3 regions of the Streptomyces sp. NPDC026206 genome follow, and region 2 is predicted to be linked to each of the others. Evidence: riboswitches for the same ligand, from Rfam matches in the RefSeq annotation. Region 2 holds a riboswitch; each other region holds the start of a gene.
The links. A riboswitch is a leader RNA that binds a small molecule or an ion and turns the genes downstream of it on or off. The one in region 2 is predicted to bind thiamine pyrophosphate.

Region 1 (4,267 bases), on a different contig from region 2:
GGCCGCCGCCTCGGCGAGCGGGCCGGCCTGGCGGGCCTTGGCGGCCGCGCTGTCCCGCTCGGCCTGGTAGCCGGCCTGCAGGATCTCGCTGTCACGGGTCGCCTGGGCCATCCGGCCGGCGGCCTGCTGCTCGGCCTCGGTGGCCAGCCGGTCCGCCTCCGCCTGTGCGATCCGGGCGTCCCGCTGGACCGCGGCCGCGTGCGGCGCGGACAGGTTCCGGATGTAGCCCGTGGGGTCCTGGATCTCGTGGATCTGAAGCGAGTCGATGATCAGGCCCAGCTTCTCCATCTCCGTGCCCGAAGCGGCCCGGGTCTCGCCCGTCAGCCGCTCCCGGTCGCGGATCATGTCCTCCACGGTCAACCCGCCCACGATCGAGCGCAGATGGCCGGCAAAGACGTTGTGCACGCGCTCCGGCATGAACTTCTGCTGGTCCAGGAAGCGGCGGGCGGCGTTGGCGATCGAGACGAAGTCGTCGCCGACCTTGAAGATGACCACGCCATGCACCTTGAGTGGAATGCCCTGTTTCGTCACGCAATCCACATTCAAGTCCGCCTCGTTGAGGTCGAGTGACAGCTTTCGCACCACCTGCACCCCCGGCAGCACGAGCGTCCCCCGCCCCGTGACGATCCGGAAGCCCATTCCCTCCTCCAGGCCCTCCGTGCGGTGTTTGGAGCCGGAGATGACCAGGGCTTCGTTGGGCTCGGCGACCCGCCACATGAGCTTGAACAGCCCGATCAGGACGCCGGCCGCGACGAGTACGACCCCCGCCACGATGCCGATGAACATGCGTTGCCCCCCTTTTCGGCTCGCGATGAGCCGTGCGATCAAGAAGCGTGCGCCCGGGCGCACCCGGGTGAAACGCCGGAACCCCCCCTTCTGGATCTTGAACACCCGGTATCGGCACCGGACATCACCTCAGCACGGGATCACATTCCCACCGGACATCACCGGTCCATTGCGGCTCAGCTGTAGGCCGGTGTGACATAGACCGTGCGCGGCGGCAGATATTCCACGACCAGGACGACCGTGCCCCGCTCGATGCGCGCGTCCCCCTCCGCCGCGTAGGCCAGGAACGCCTCGGCGCCGCCCCGCACGCGCACCATCACCTCGCCGACCAGGCCCGGGCCGACCGTCCCCGTCACTCTCCCCAGCTCACCGATCACGCCCGGCCCCCCCCCGGTTTCCTCACTTCGCGCGGCGGCGCCTGCCGCCACGCGCCCTGGCTCTCCCCGTGCTCGCATTGTGCCGGTCGGCACTGACAACGAGCGCTGCCAGCAAGGTCGTCACCGGAACCGAGGCCACCAGCCCGATGCTGCCCACCAGCGTGCGAACGATCTCCTCGGCGACGATCTCGCTCGTCGCCACCGTCCCCACCCCACTGTCCGCGATGGAGAACAGCAACAGCAATGGGAGCGACGCTCCGGCGTAGGCCAGAACCAGCGTATTGACCACCGAAGCGATGTGGTCCCGCCCGATCCGCATGGCCGAGCCGTACAGTTTGCGCCAATTCGCGGCCGGGTCGGCTTCCTTCAGCTCCCACACCGCCGAGGTCTGCGTCACCGTCACGTCGTCGAGCACACCCAGCGAGCCGATGATGATTCCGGCCAGCAGCAGGCCGCGGATCTCGATCTGCGGGTACAGGCCGTGCACCAGGCCGGTCTGGTCGTCCGTATTGCCCGTCAGGTGCGCCCACTCGATGAACAGCGACCCGAGCAGGCCGATGACCAGCAGGGACATCAGGGTGCCCAGAACCGCCACCGACGTCCGGGCCGTGACCCCGTGGCACATGTAGAGCGCGATCAACATGATCGCGCTGCCGCCGACCACGGCGACCAGCAGGGGATTGGAGCCCTGGAGGATCGCCGGCAGGATGAACAGCGTCAGTATCCCGAAGCTGATCACCAGGGCCACCAGCGCGAAGATCCCGCGGAGCCGTCCCACCACCACGACCGCGACCGCGAAGATGCCCGCGAGCAGCATCATCGGCATGGTCCGGTCCACGTCCGTGACCGAATAGCGCAGATTCTCCGGGGCCTTCGGCGCGTACGCCAGGATCACCTTCTGCCCGACGTCGTAGCGACGGGAAGCGTTCGGCTGCACGACCTCCGTGAAGGTTTTCCCCTTGTCCGGGCCCGAGGCGACCTCGATCGTGGCCTTTTCGCACGGTCCCTCCGCCGGGGGCGGCGCCCCGGGCGGTGCCTGCTGTTGCTGGGGTGGCCGGCCGCCCGGCTTGGGGCAGTCGAACTCCTCGATCTTCACCACCCGACCCGACTCCGTCTTCTGGTCGAGGCCCAGCCCGGTGGGCTGGTGCGGTGGCGCGCCACCCGGCCAGAGGACTATCAGGCCGGTCACCACCGCGACGGCGAAGGGGATGAGCACGGCCGCGATCACCTTGCGCAGATGTGCCGAAACGGGCTTCGCAGGGCCGTGGGAATGGCTGTGGGAGTGCCCGTGGCCATGGCCGTGGGAGTGGGGGGCGGGGGGAGTGCGGTCAGTGGGGGTCACCCCCCGATCATCGCAAGCCCCCCTGGCAGGCCCGCAGCGGAAGGCGCTAGCGTGGTGCCACCTTTTGCAATCGCGGGAGCTCGGAGCACCGGGCTGAGAGGGCGCTGACCTCCGTACGGAAGCACGTACGGACGCCGCTGCGTCGACCGCCGAACCTGTTACCGGGTAATGCCGGCGTAGGGAGACTGGTCTCATGACCTCGCAGGATGCACGCACGTCCGAAACCGGCCGGGACATCGGCTGGCACAAGGACTACGTGACCGGCTCGCGGCCGGACCTCAGGGTTCCGGTGCGGCGAGTACACCTCACCAACGGGCAGGACGTACAGCTGTACGACACCTCCGGCCCGTACACCGACCCGGCCGTCGAGACGGACGTCCGGCGCGGCCTCCTCCCGCTCCGGGAGAACTGGATCATCGGCCGGGGCGACACCGAGGAGTACGCCGGGCGGCCCATGCGCCCGGAGGACGACGGCATCAAGCACACGTCGCCGCGCGGTGGCCTGAAGAACCTCGACGCCGTCTTCCCCGGCCGCCCGCGCCAGCCCCGCCGGGGCCGCGGCGGCGCCGCGGTGACCCAGCTCGCGTACGCGCGCCGTGGCGAGATCACCGAGGAGATGGAGTACGTGGCCCTCCGGGAGAACGTTTCTCCCGAGACCGTCCGCGAGGAGATCGCGGCCGGGCGCGCGGTGCTTCCGGCGAACGTGAACCACCCGGAGATCGAGCCGATGATCATCGGCAAGAAGTTCCTGGTGAAGGTCAACGCCAACATCGGCAACTCCGCCGTGACCTCCTCCATCGAGGAGGAGGTGGAGAAGATGACCTGGGCGACCCGCTGGGGCGCCGACACGGTCATGGACCTCTCCACCGGCCGCAACATCCACACCACCCGCGAGTGGGTGCTGCGCAACTCCCCCGTGCCCATCGGCACCGTCCCGCTCTACCAGGCGCTGGAGAAGGTCGACGGCAAGGCCGAGGAACTGTCCTGGGAGATCTACAAGGACACGGTCATCGAGCAGGCCGAGCAGGGCGTCGACTACATGACCGTCCACGCGGGCGTGCTGCTGCGCTACGTGCCGCTGACCGCGCGCCGCAAGACGGGCATCGTCTCGCGCGGCGGCTCGATCATGGCGGCGTGGTGCCTGGCGCACCACAAGGAGTCGTTCCTCTACGAGAACTTCGAGGAGCTCTGCGAGATCCTCGCCGCGTACGACGTCACGTACTCCCTCGGCGACGGGCTGCGCCCCGGTTCGATCGCGGACGCCAACGACGAGGCCCAGTTCGCCGAGCTGAAGACGCTCGGCGAACTCAACACGATCGCCAAGCGGCACAACGTGCAGACGATGATCGAGGGCCCGGGCCACGTCCCGATGCACAAGATCAAGGAGAACATCGACCTCCAGCAGGAGATCTGCGAGGAGGCGCCGTTCTACACGCTCGGCCCCCTGACGACGGACGTCGCACCGGCGTACGACCACATCACCTCGGGGATCGGCGCGGCGATGATCGCCTGGTGGGGCACCGCGATGCTCTGCTACGTCACGCCGAAGGAGCACCTGGGCCTGCCGGACCGCGACGACGTGAAGACCGGCGTCATCACCTACAAGATCGCCGCGCATGCGGCGGATCTGGCCAAGGGGCACCCGGGCGCGCAGGAGTGGGACGACGCCCTCTCCGACGCGCGTTTCGAATTCCGCTGGGAGGACCAGTTCAATCTGGCTCTCGACCCGGACACGGCCCGTGCCTTCCACGACGAGACGCTG
Region 2 (4,267 bases):
ACGACCTCGCCGATGCGGGCGAACTGCCACCGGCCGCCGTCCTTCAGGCCCCGGGAGACGATCAGGGCGACGGGGTAGGCGAAGAAGACCCCGAAGAAGGCGAGCGGCACGGCCATCAGGCCGAGCCGCGTCGCCGTCCGCCGGGGCCCGCTCGTACGGGCGGCCGGCCGGGCCGCTGTTCCGGGGCCCGCCTGGGGGCCTACTTCAGGACGAGCGAGGACCATTCCTTGACCCACTGGTCGCGGTTCTTGGCGATCTTCTCGGGGGCGAGCGTCTCCGGCTTGTCGATCCGCGCGCCGTACTTGGTGAAGACCTCGGGCAGCTTCGCGTCCTGGTTGACGGGCCTGACGTACATCTGCAGGGGCATGTCCTCCTGGAACGTCCTGCTCAGCAGGAAGTCGATCAGAGCCTTGCCGCCCTCGGTGTTCTTGGCGCCCTTGAGGAGACCGGCGAACTCGGTCTGACGGAAGCAGGTGCCGGTCGCCACACCGGTCGGGCCCTCCGCGGGCTGCGGCTCGACGCCGACCACCTCGGCGGGCGGGCTGGAAGCGTAGGAGACGACGAGGGGCTTGTCGCCCTTGGCCTTCCGGCCGGCGGCCGAGCCGGAGAAGCGGTCGTTGTAGGCCTGCTCCCAGCCGTCGACGACCTCGACGCCGTTGTCCTTCAGCTTCTTCCAGTAGTCCTTCCAGCCGTCGTCGCCGTACTTGGCGATCGTGGCGAGCTGGAAGGCGAGGCCGGGAGAGGAGGTGGCGGAGTTCTCGGTGACCAGGAGGTTCTTGTACTCGGGCTTGGCCAGGTCGTCGAAGGACTGCGGCGGGGCCAGCTTGTGGTCCGCGAAGTAGGCGCGGTCGTAGTTGACGCAGATCTCGCCGGTGTCGACGGGCGTGACGCGGTGCTCGGCGGCGTCGGCCCGGAAGTCCTCGGGGACGCGGTCCAGGCCCTTGGCCTCGTACGGCGCGAACAGGCCCTTGTCGAGCGCGCGGGAGAGCAGGGTGTTGTCGACGCCGAAGAAGACGTCGCCCTGCGGGTGGCTCTTGGAGAGGATGGCCTGGTTCACGGCCCGTCCGGCGTCGCCGCTCTTGAGGACCTCGACCGTGTAGCCGGTCTGCTTCGTGAATTCCTTGAGGACGGGCTCCGAGGCCACGAAGGAGTCGTGCGAGACCAGGGTGACGGTCTTGCTCCCGGACTCCCCCGCTCCCTTGTCGCCGGAGCCGCCGCACGCGGCCAGGGCAGGCAGGCCGAGCGCGGCGACGGCGGCCGCGCCGAGGGCACGCCGAAGGCTGGTGTTCATGGTGGTGCTGACTCCCTACGCCGGTATGACCCGGATCAGGTCCGAGGGTCTGCGGGCCGTGCCGCACTCTCAGCGCTTGCTGCGCTCCCCTGTCGGATTGTTCATTTGTACGAGCTGATGCAGGTGGACAGTATCAGCGCTCGGTGGCGGCCAGCTGCCCGCATGCCCCGTCGATCTCCTGGCCCCGCGTGTCGCGCACGGTCACGGGCACGCCGTGCGCCGCGATCGCCTCGACGAAGGCCCGCTCGTCCTCCGGCCGGGAGGCCGTCCACTTCGAGCCGGGCGTGGGGTTGAGCGGGATGAGGTTGACGTGTACGCGCTTGCCCTTGAGGAGCCGGCCGAGCAGGTCGCCGCGCCAGGCCTGGTCGTTGATGTCGCGGATCAGGGCGTACTCGATGGAGATGCGGCGGCCGGACTTCTCCGCATACTCCCAGGCGGCGTCGAGGACCTCGCGGACCTTCCAGCGCGTGTTGACGGGCACCAGGGTGTCGCGCAGCTCGTCGTCGGGCGCATGCAGCGAGACCGCCAGACGGCACTTGAAGCCCTCGTCGGCGAAGCGGTGCATCGCCGGGACCAGGCCGACGGTGGAGACCGTGATGCCGCGCTGGGACAGGCCCAGGCCGTCCGGCTCGGGGTCGGTGAGCCGGCGGATGGCACCGACGACGCGCTTGTAGTTGGCCAGCGGCTCGCCCATGCCCATGAAGACGATGTTGGACAGGCGCGCGGATCCTCCCGGCACCTCGCCGTCGCGCAGCGCGCGCATGCCGTCGACGATCTGGTGCACGATCTCGGCCGTCGACAGATTGCGGTCCAGACCCGCCTGGCCGGTGGCGCAGAACGGGCAGTTCATGCCGCAGCCCGCCTGGGAGCTGATGCACATGGTGACCCGGTCGGGGTAGCGCATGAGCACGGACTCGACCAGCTTGCCGTCGTGCAGACGCCACAGGGTCTTACGGGTGGTGTCGTCGTCGCACGAGATGTGCCGCACCACGCTCATCAGGTCCGGCAGCAGCTCGCCCGCGAGCTTCTCGCGGGCCGCGGCCGGGATGTCCGTCCATGCCGCCGGGTCGTGCGCGTACCGGGCGAAGTAGTGCTGGGACAGCTGCTTGGCGCGGAACGGCTTCTCGCCGATCGCGGCCACGGCCTCGCGGCGCTCGGCAGGGGTGAGGTCGGCAAGGTGCCGCGGGGGCAGCTTGGCCCCGCGAGGGGCGACGAACGTCAGTTCTCCAGGCGCGGGGGCCATGAGCAAAAACTCCTCATTACGACGAGAGCGGATAATCTCCGCAATCGCGGAGCCGGCGGCAGGACGATGCCGGAACCCGTAGATCTCACGAGGGGGCACCGCCCAGCGGCAGCCGGGAACCCCCGCTGGCGCGGGGCCGGAAAAGGGCCCGCCGCGCAGCGACGAGCCCTTCCAGGGTACCTGGCATGAATCCAGGCCGATTCGATCTATGCCGAGCCGACGAAGGCGACCATCAGCAACCAGACCACCGGCGCCGTCGGCAGGAGCGAATCCAGCCGGTCCATGATCCCGCCGTGGCCGGGCAGCAGCGCGCCCATGTCCTTGATGCCCAGGTCCCGCTTGATCATGGACTCGCCGAGATCGCCCAGCGTGGCGCTGACCGCGACCGCGAGACCGAGCAGCAGGCCCTGCCACCACACGCCGTCGTCGATGAGGAACCGCATGCACAGCGCGCCCCCCACCATGGCGAACATCACGGCGCCGAGGAGCCCCTCGCGGGTCTTGCCGGGGCTGATGCGCGGGGCGAGCTTGTGCTTGCCGAAGCGCCAGCCCACCGCATAGGCCCCGGTGTCGCTGACGACCGTCAGGATGAGGAACGTCAGCACCCGCCAGGCGCCGTCCTCCGCAGCGAGCATCAGCGCCACGAACGTGGCGAGGAACGGCACGTAGAACGCCGCGAAGATGCCCGCCGTGACGTCCTTGAGGTAGTCGTCCGGCGGCTCGGTCATCCGCCAGACCAGCACCGCGAGCGCGGTGAAGGCCATGGCCACCCACGCACCCTCGGGACCGCTGGCGTAGCCCGCGACGGTCATCGCGGCGCCGCCGATGGCGAGCGGCACCAGGGGAGCCCTGATGGCCTTGCGCTCGGCGAGCCGGGAGGTCAGCTCCCACAGCCCGACCACCACGGCGAGGACGATCACGCCGAGGAAGACGGGCTTGTAGATGAACAGAGAGGCGAGGATGACGGCACCGAGGCCCACCCCCACCCCTATCGCGGCACGCAGGTCGCGGCCGGCGCTCTTCTTGGCCTTGGCCCCCTGGGGGGCGGCAGGCTCCTGCGGCCGGATGTCGGGCTCCTGTTCATCGCGGAACAGGGGGCCGCCGATGTGCGCGGCCCCCTGGTCACGGTCGGCACCGTCGTCCTGGTATCCGCCTGCTCCGGGCACAATGGGCATGGGCCGAGTCTGCGCCGCGGCGCCCGCCTCGTGCAGAGGACCCGCCGGTGGGGGCACCTCCCGACGGTAGTCGGGCGAGGGCCCCTGGTCGATGGACCCCCAGTGGCCGGCGCGCGGCGGGGTTCCCCAGGATGCGTCGTTCATCAGACCTCGAGCAGCTCGGCTTCCTTGTGCTTGAGCAGCTCGTCCACCTGCGCCACGTACTTGGCGGTGGTGTCGTCGAGCTCCTTCTCCGCGCGGCGGACCTCGTCCTCGCCGGACTCCTTGTCCTTGACGAGCTTGTCGAGGGTCTCCTTGGCCTTGCGGCGGATGGAGCGGATGGAGATCTTGGCGTCCTCGGCCTTGGTCTTGGCGACCTTGACGTATTCCTTGCGACGCTGCTCGGTCAGCTCCGGAAAGGACACCCGGATGATGTTGCCGTCGTTGCTCGGGTTGACGCCGAGGTCGGAGTCGCGGATCGCCTGCTCGATGTTGCGCAGCGCGCTCTTGTCGAACGGGGTGACCACGGCCATGCGCGGCTCGGGCACCGAGAACGACGCCAGCTGGTTGATGGGCGTC
Region 3 (4,267 bases), on a different contig from region 2:
GCGACCTCGTCGGGCATGGCGCCCGCCAGCGGCCGGTCCGCGGCCTCGACGACGGTCACCCGGCAGCCGGCCTCGCGCGCGGCCGTCGCGAACTCCGCGCCGATCCAGCCGGCCCCGACGGCGACGACGTCGCGCTGCCGGGTCAGGACCGGGCGCAGTCGTTCGGCGTCGTCCACGGTGCGCAGCACATGGACGCCCGGCACGTCCTCGCTGCCGGGCAGGGCAATGGGTTCGGCGCCGGTGGCGATGACCAGGACGTCGTAGGGCACGGGGCCGCTCCGGGTCTCCAGCACGTGGTCGGCGGCCCGCAGCCCGGTGGCCTCCAGGCCGAGCCGCAGGTCGATGCCGAGCGAGTCGAAGTCGACCTCGAAGGCGGAGCCCTCCGCCCGGCCGAGCAGGACGGCCTTGGACAGGGGCGGCCGGTCGTAGGGCTGGTGGGGCTCGGCGCCCAGCAGGGTGATCGCGCCGTCCCAGCCCTGCTCCCGCAGGGCGACCGCGGTCTGCACCCCGGCCACGCCCGCGCCGACGATGACGACGACGCGCCGGTCACTGAAGGTGTTCGTCTGCTCGCTCACCCGGTCAACTCTAGGGCGGCGGTCCGCGTCCGCCCGAGCACCGCGTGCCGAGATCTCTGACACAGCGTCACCGTGTCCGGCCGTCCGCCGCCCGGACGTCCCGGCCGGGTCCGCGCCCGCGACCGCGCCGCCCGTCCTGCCGCAGGCGCGGCGCGGCCACCCTTACGGCCGGTCCTCGGCGCGTACTAGGGTGGCCGCTGCACGCACTCGCGGGAGCCCGGACGCACCGGGCTGAGAGGGAGGCTGGACGGCCTCCGACCGTACGAACCTGATCCGGGTCATGCCGGCGAAGGGAGGGGCTGGACGCCCATGCACGCGCATCGCACTGCCGCGCATCATTCCTGCGACGTCCTCGTCATCGGCGGTGGCGTCATCGGCCTGGTCACGGCCTGGCGCGCCGCCCAGCGGGGCCTGCGCACCGCCGTCGCCGACCCGGCGCCCGGCGGTGGCGCGGCACACGTGGCCGCCGGGATGCTGGCCGCCGTGACCGAGCTGCACTACGGCGAGCAGACGCTGCTCGCCCTCAACCTCGCCTCGGCGCGGCGCTACCCGGCGTTCACGGCCGAGCTGGAGGAGGTCAGCGGCCAGGACACCGGCTACCGCGCCTGCGGCACGCTCGCCGTCGCCCTCGACGCCGACGACCGGGCGCACCTGCGGGAGCTGCACGCCCTGCAGCAGCGGTCCGGTCTGGATTCGCAGTGGCTGTCGGGGCGCGAGTGCCGCCGCCTGGAACCGATGCTCGCGCCCGGCGTGGGCGGCGGGCTGCGTGTGGACGGCGACCACCAGACCGATCCCCGGCGGCTGGCGGGGGCCCTGCTGACGGCCTGTGAGCGGGCCGGGGTGGTCTTCCACCGGACGCGGGCGGCGCGGGCCGTGCTCGCCGCGGGCCGGGCCGTCGGCGCCGAGCTGGCGGACGGCACCCGCGTCGCCGCCGGGCAGACCGTGCTGGCGGCGGGCAGCCTCAGCGGCCGCGTCGAGGGGCTCCCGGCGGACGTTCTGCCTCCGGTCCGCCCGGTCAAGGGCCAGATCCTGCGGCTGCGCGTCCCGGACGCCTACCGGCCCTTCCTGTCCCGGACCGTACGGGCGGTCGTCCGCGGCACCCCGGTGTACCTGGTGCCGCGCGAGAACGGCGAGCTGGTCGTCGGCGCGACGAGCGAGGAGCTCGGCTGGGACACCACCGTGACGGCGGGCGGCGTCTACGAGCTGCTGCGCGACGCCCACGAGCTGGTGCCCGGCATCACCGAGCTGCCGCTGGTGGAGACCCTCGCCGGGCTGCGCCCCGGCTCCCCGGACAACGCCCCGCTGCTCGGGCCGACCGGCCTGCCCGGGCTGCTCGTGGCCACCGGGCACCACCGCAACGGTGTGCTGCTCGCGCCCGTCACCGGAGACGTGATGGCCGAGGTGCTCACCACCGGACGGCTGCCCGAAGAGGCCCGCCCGTTCTCCCCCCGACGCTTCACCCCCTCCCCCATGGCCTCAACGGCATGGGAGGTACCCCCATCCCAGGAGCAGCCCGCATGACCGGCAGCGAAGTCACCACCCACACCATCGGCATCAGCGTCAACGGAGAGCACCGCGTCGTCCCCGCGGGGACGACTCTCGGCGGACTCGTCTTGACGCTCACCAGCGCGCACAGCGGCGTCGCCGCCGCCGTCAACGAGGCCGTGGTCCCGCGGGGCCAGTGGCACGTCACCACGCTCGGCGGCGGCGACCGCGTCGAGGTCCTCACCGCGGTGCAGGGGGGCTGATCAGCACAGATGGCAGACGATCTGCTCACCGTCGCGGACGCTTCCTTCACCTCCCGGCTGATCATGGGCACGGGCGGCGCCCCCAGCCTCGACGTCCTCGAACGCGCCCTCGTCGCCTCCGGCACCGAGCTGACGACGGTCGCCATGCGCCGCCTGGACGCCACCGTGCGCGGCTCGGTGCTCTCCGTCCTGGAGAAGCACGGCATCCGGGTGCTGCCGAACACGGCGGGCTGCTTCACCGCCGGCGAGGCGGTCCTCACCGCCCGGCTGGCCAGGGAGGCGCTCGGCACGGACTGGGTCAAGCTCGAAGTGATCGCCGACGAGCGCACCCTGCTGCCCGACCCGATCGAGCTGCTGGACGCGGCCGAGATCCTGGTGGACGACGGCTTCACCGTGCTGCCGTACACCAACGACGACCCGGTCCTGGCCCGCAAGCTGGAGGACGTCGGCTGCGCCGCGATCATGCCGCTGGGCGCGCCGATCGGCTCCGGCCTGGGCATCCGCAATCCGCACAACTTCCAGCTGATCACCGAGCGCGCGGGCGTGCCGGTGATCCTGGACGCGGGCGCGGGCACCGCCTCCGACGCCGCGCTGGCCATGGAGCTGGGCTGTGCGGCGGTGATGCTCGCCTCGGCCGTGACGCGCGCGCAGGAGCCGGTAATGATGGCGGAGGCCATGCGGCACGCGGTGGAGGCGGGCCGGCTGGCCCACCGGGCGGGCCGGATTCCGCGCCGTCACTTCGCCGAGGCCTCGTCCCCGGTGGCCGGCATGGCGGTGCTGGACCCGGAACGTCCGGCTTTCTGACCGGCCCTCCTGTCACTGTTCGGCTTCAGAAAGCGTGAGCGAGGCCCATCGCGTACGGGGTGCCGGTCATGGCTCGTAAACTCCTATGCCGTGGATACGACCCTGCCGGACCCCCTTGTCGATCACCTGCTCGACGGCCGCTACCGCGTCGAGGCGCGGGTGGCCGTGGGCGGCATGGCCACGGTCTACCGAGCCGTGGACACCCGGCTCGACCGGGTGCTCGCCCTGAAGGTGATGCACCCCTCGCTCGCCGCCGACGCGGCCTTCGTGGACCGTTTCATCCGCGAGGCCAAGTCCGTCGCCCGGCTCGACCACCCCAACGTGGTGAGCGTCTTCGACCAGGGCACCGACGGCCGGTACGTCTACCTGGCCATGGAGTACGTCGCCGGGTGCACCCTGCGTGACGTGCTGCGCGAGCGCGGGGCCCTGCAGCCGCGCGCCGCGCTCGACGTCCTGGAGCCGGTGCTGGCCGCCCTGGGCGCCGCGCACCTGGCGGGGCTGGTGCACCGCGACATGAAGCCGGAGAACGTCCTCATCGGCGACGACGGCCGCGTCAAGGTCGCCGACTTCGGGCTCGTGCGGGCGGTGGACACCAACACCACGACCAGCACCGGGTCCGTCCTGGGCACGGTCTCCTACCTGGCCCCCGAGCAGATCGAGCACGGCACGGCCGACCCGCGCGCGGACGTCTACGCCTGTGGCGTGGTGCTCTACGAGATGCTCACCGGCGCCAAGCCGCACTCCGGCGGCACCCCGGCCCAGGTCCTCTACCAGCACCTTCACGAGGACGTGCCGCCGCCGTCGGCGGCCGTCCCCGGGCTCGCGCCGGAGCTGGACGCCCTGGTGGCCGCCGCCGCCGCCCGCGACCCCCGGCTGCGCCCGGACGACGCGGTCGCCCTGCTGGGCGAGGTCCGCCAGGCGCGTGCGGCCCTGTCCGCCGGGCAGCTGGACGCGGTGCCCCCGACGGCGGCGGCCGCGGCGGGCGCGGACGGGGCCGGCTCCGAGGAGCGGACGAGCGTGATCCCGCGCCCGGTGACGGCGCAGCCCCTGCCTCCGCGGGCCGAGGACGACCTGCTCCACCGCACCGCGCGCCTGGAGCACCCGGCTGCGCCCCAGCACCCGGTGCCCCCGGCCCATACG

Region 1: linked by a shared signal. The riboswitch ahead of thiC (phosphomethylpyrimidine synthase ThiC) and the one ahead of AB0F13_RS11680 (thiamine ABC transporter substrate-binding protein) in region 2 are both predicted to bind thiamine pyrophosphate.
Region 3: linked by a shared signal. The riboswitch ahead of thiO (glycine oxidase ThiO) and the one ahead of AB0F13_RS11680 (thiamine ABC transporter substrate-binding protein) in region 2 are both predicted to bind thiamine pyrophosphate.

The regions. Positions count from the first base shown of each region.
Region 1 is NZ_JBEZYL010000003.1:296,253-300,519, forward strand. It holds gene AB0F13_RS07730 (SPFH domain-containing protein) at 1-786, opposite strand, end outside; gene AB0F13_RS07735 (hypothetical protein) at 963-1,163, opposite strand; gene AB0F13_RS07740 (YibE/F family protein) at 1,186-2,505, opposite strand; TPP riboswitch at 2,568-2,705, shown strand; gene thiC (phosphomethylpyrimidine synthase ThiC) at 2,699-4,267, shown strand, end outside.
Region 2 is NZ_JBEZYL010000006.1:68,670-72,936, forward strand. It holds gene AB0F13_RS11675 (iron ABC transporter permease) at 1-116, opposite strand, end outside; gene AB0F13_RS11680 (thiamine ABC transporter substrate-binding protein) at 200-1,291, opposite strand; TPP riboswitch at 1,287-1,392, opposite strand; gene rlmN (23S rRNA (adenine(2503)-C(2))-methyltransferase RlmN) at 1,425-2,534, opposite strand; gene AB0F13_RS11690 (phosphatidate cytidylyltransferase) at 2,741-3,853, opposite strand; gene frr (ribosome recycling factor) at 3,853-4,267, opposite strand, start outside.
Region 3 is NZ_JBEZYL010000009.1:135,465-139,731, reverse strand. It holds gene AB0F13_RS15820 (FAD-dependent oxidoreductase) at 1-575, opposite strand, end outside; TPP riboswitch at 775-887, shown strand; gene thiO (glycine oxidase ThiO) at 885-2,096, shown strand; gene thiS (sulfur carrier protein ThiS) at 2,093-2,323, shown strand; gene AB0F13_RS15805 (thiazole synthase) at 2,333-3,127, shown strand; gene pknB (Stk1 family PASTA domain-containing Ser/Thr kinase) at 3,218-4,267, shown strand, end outside.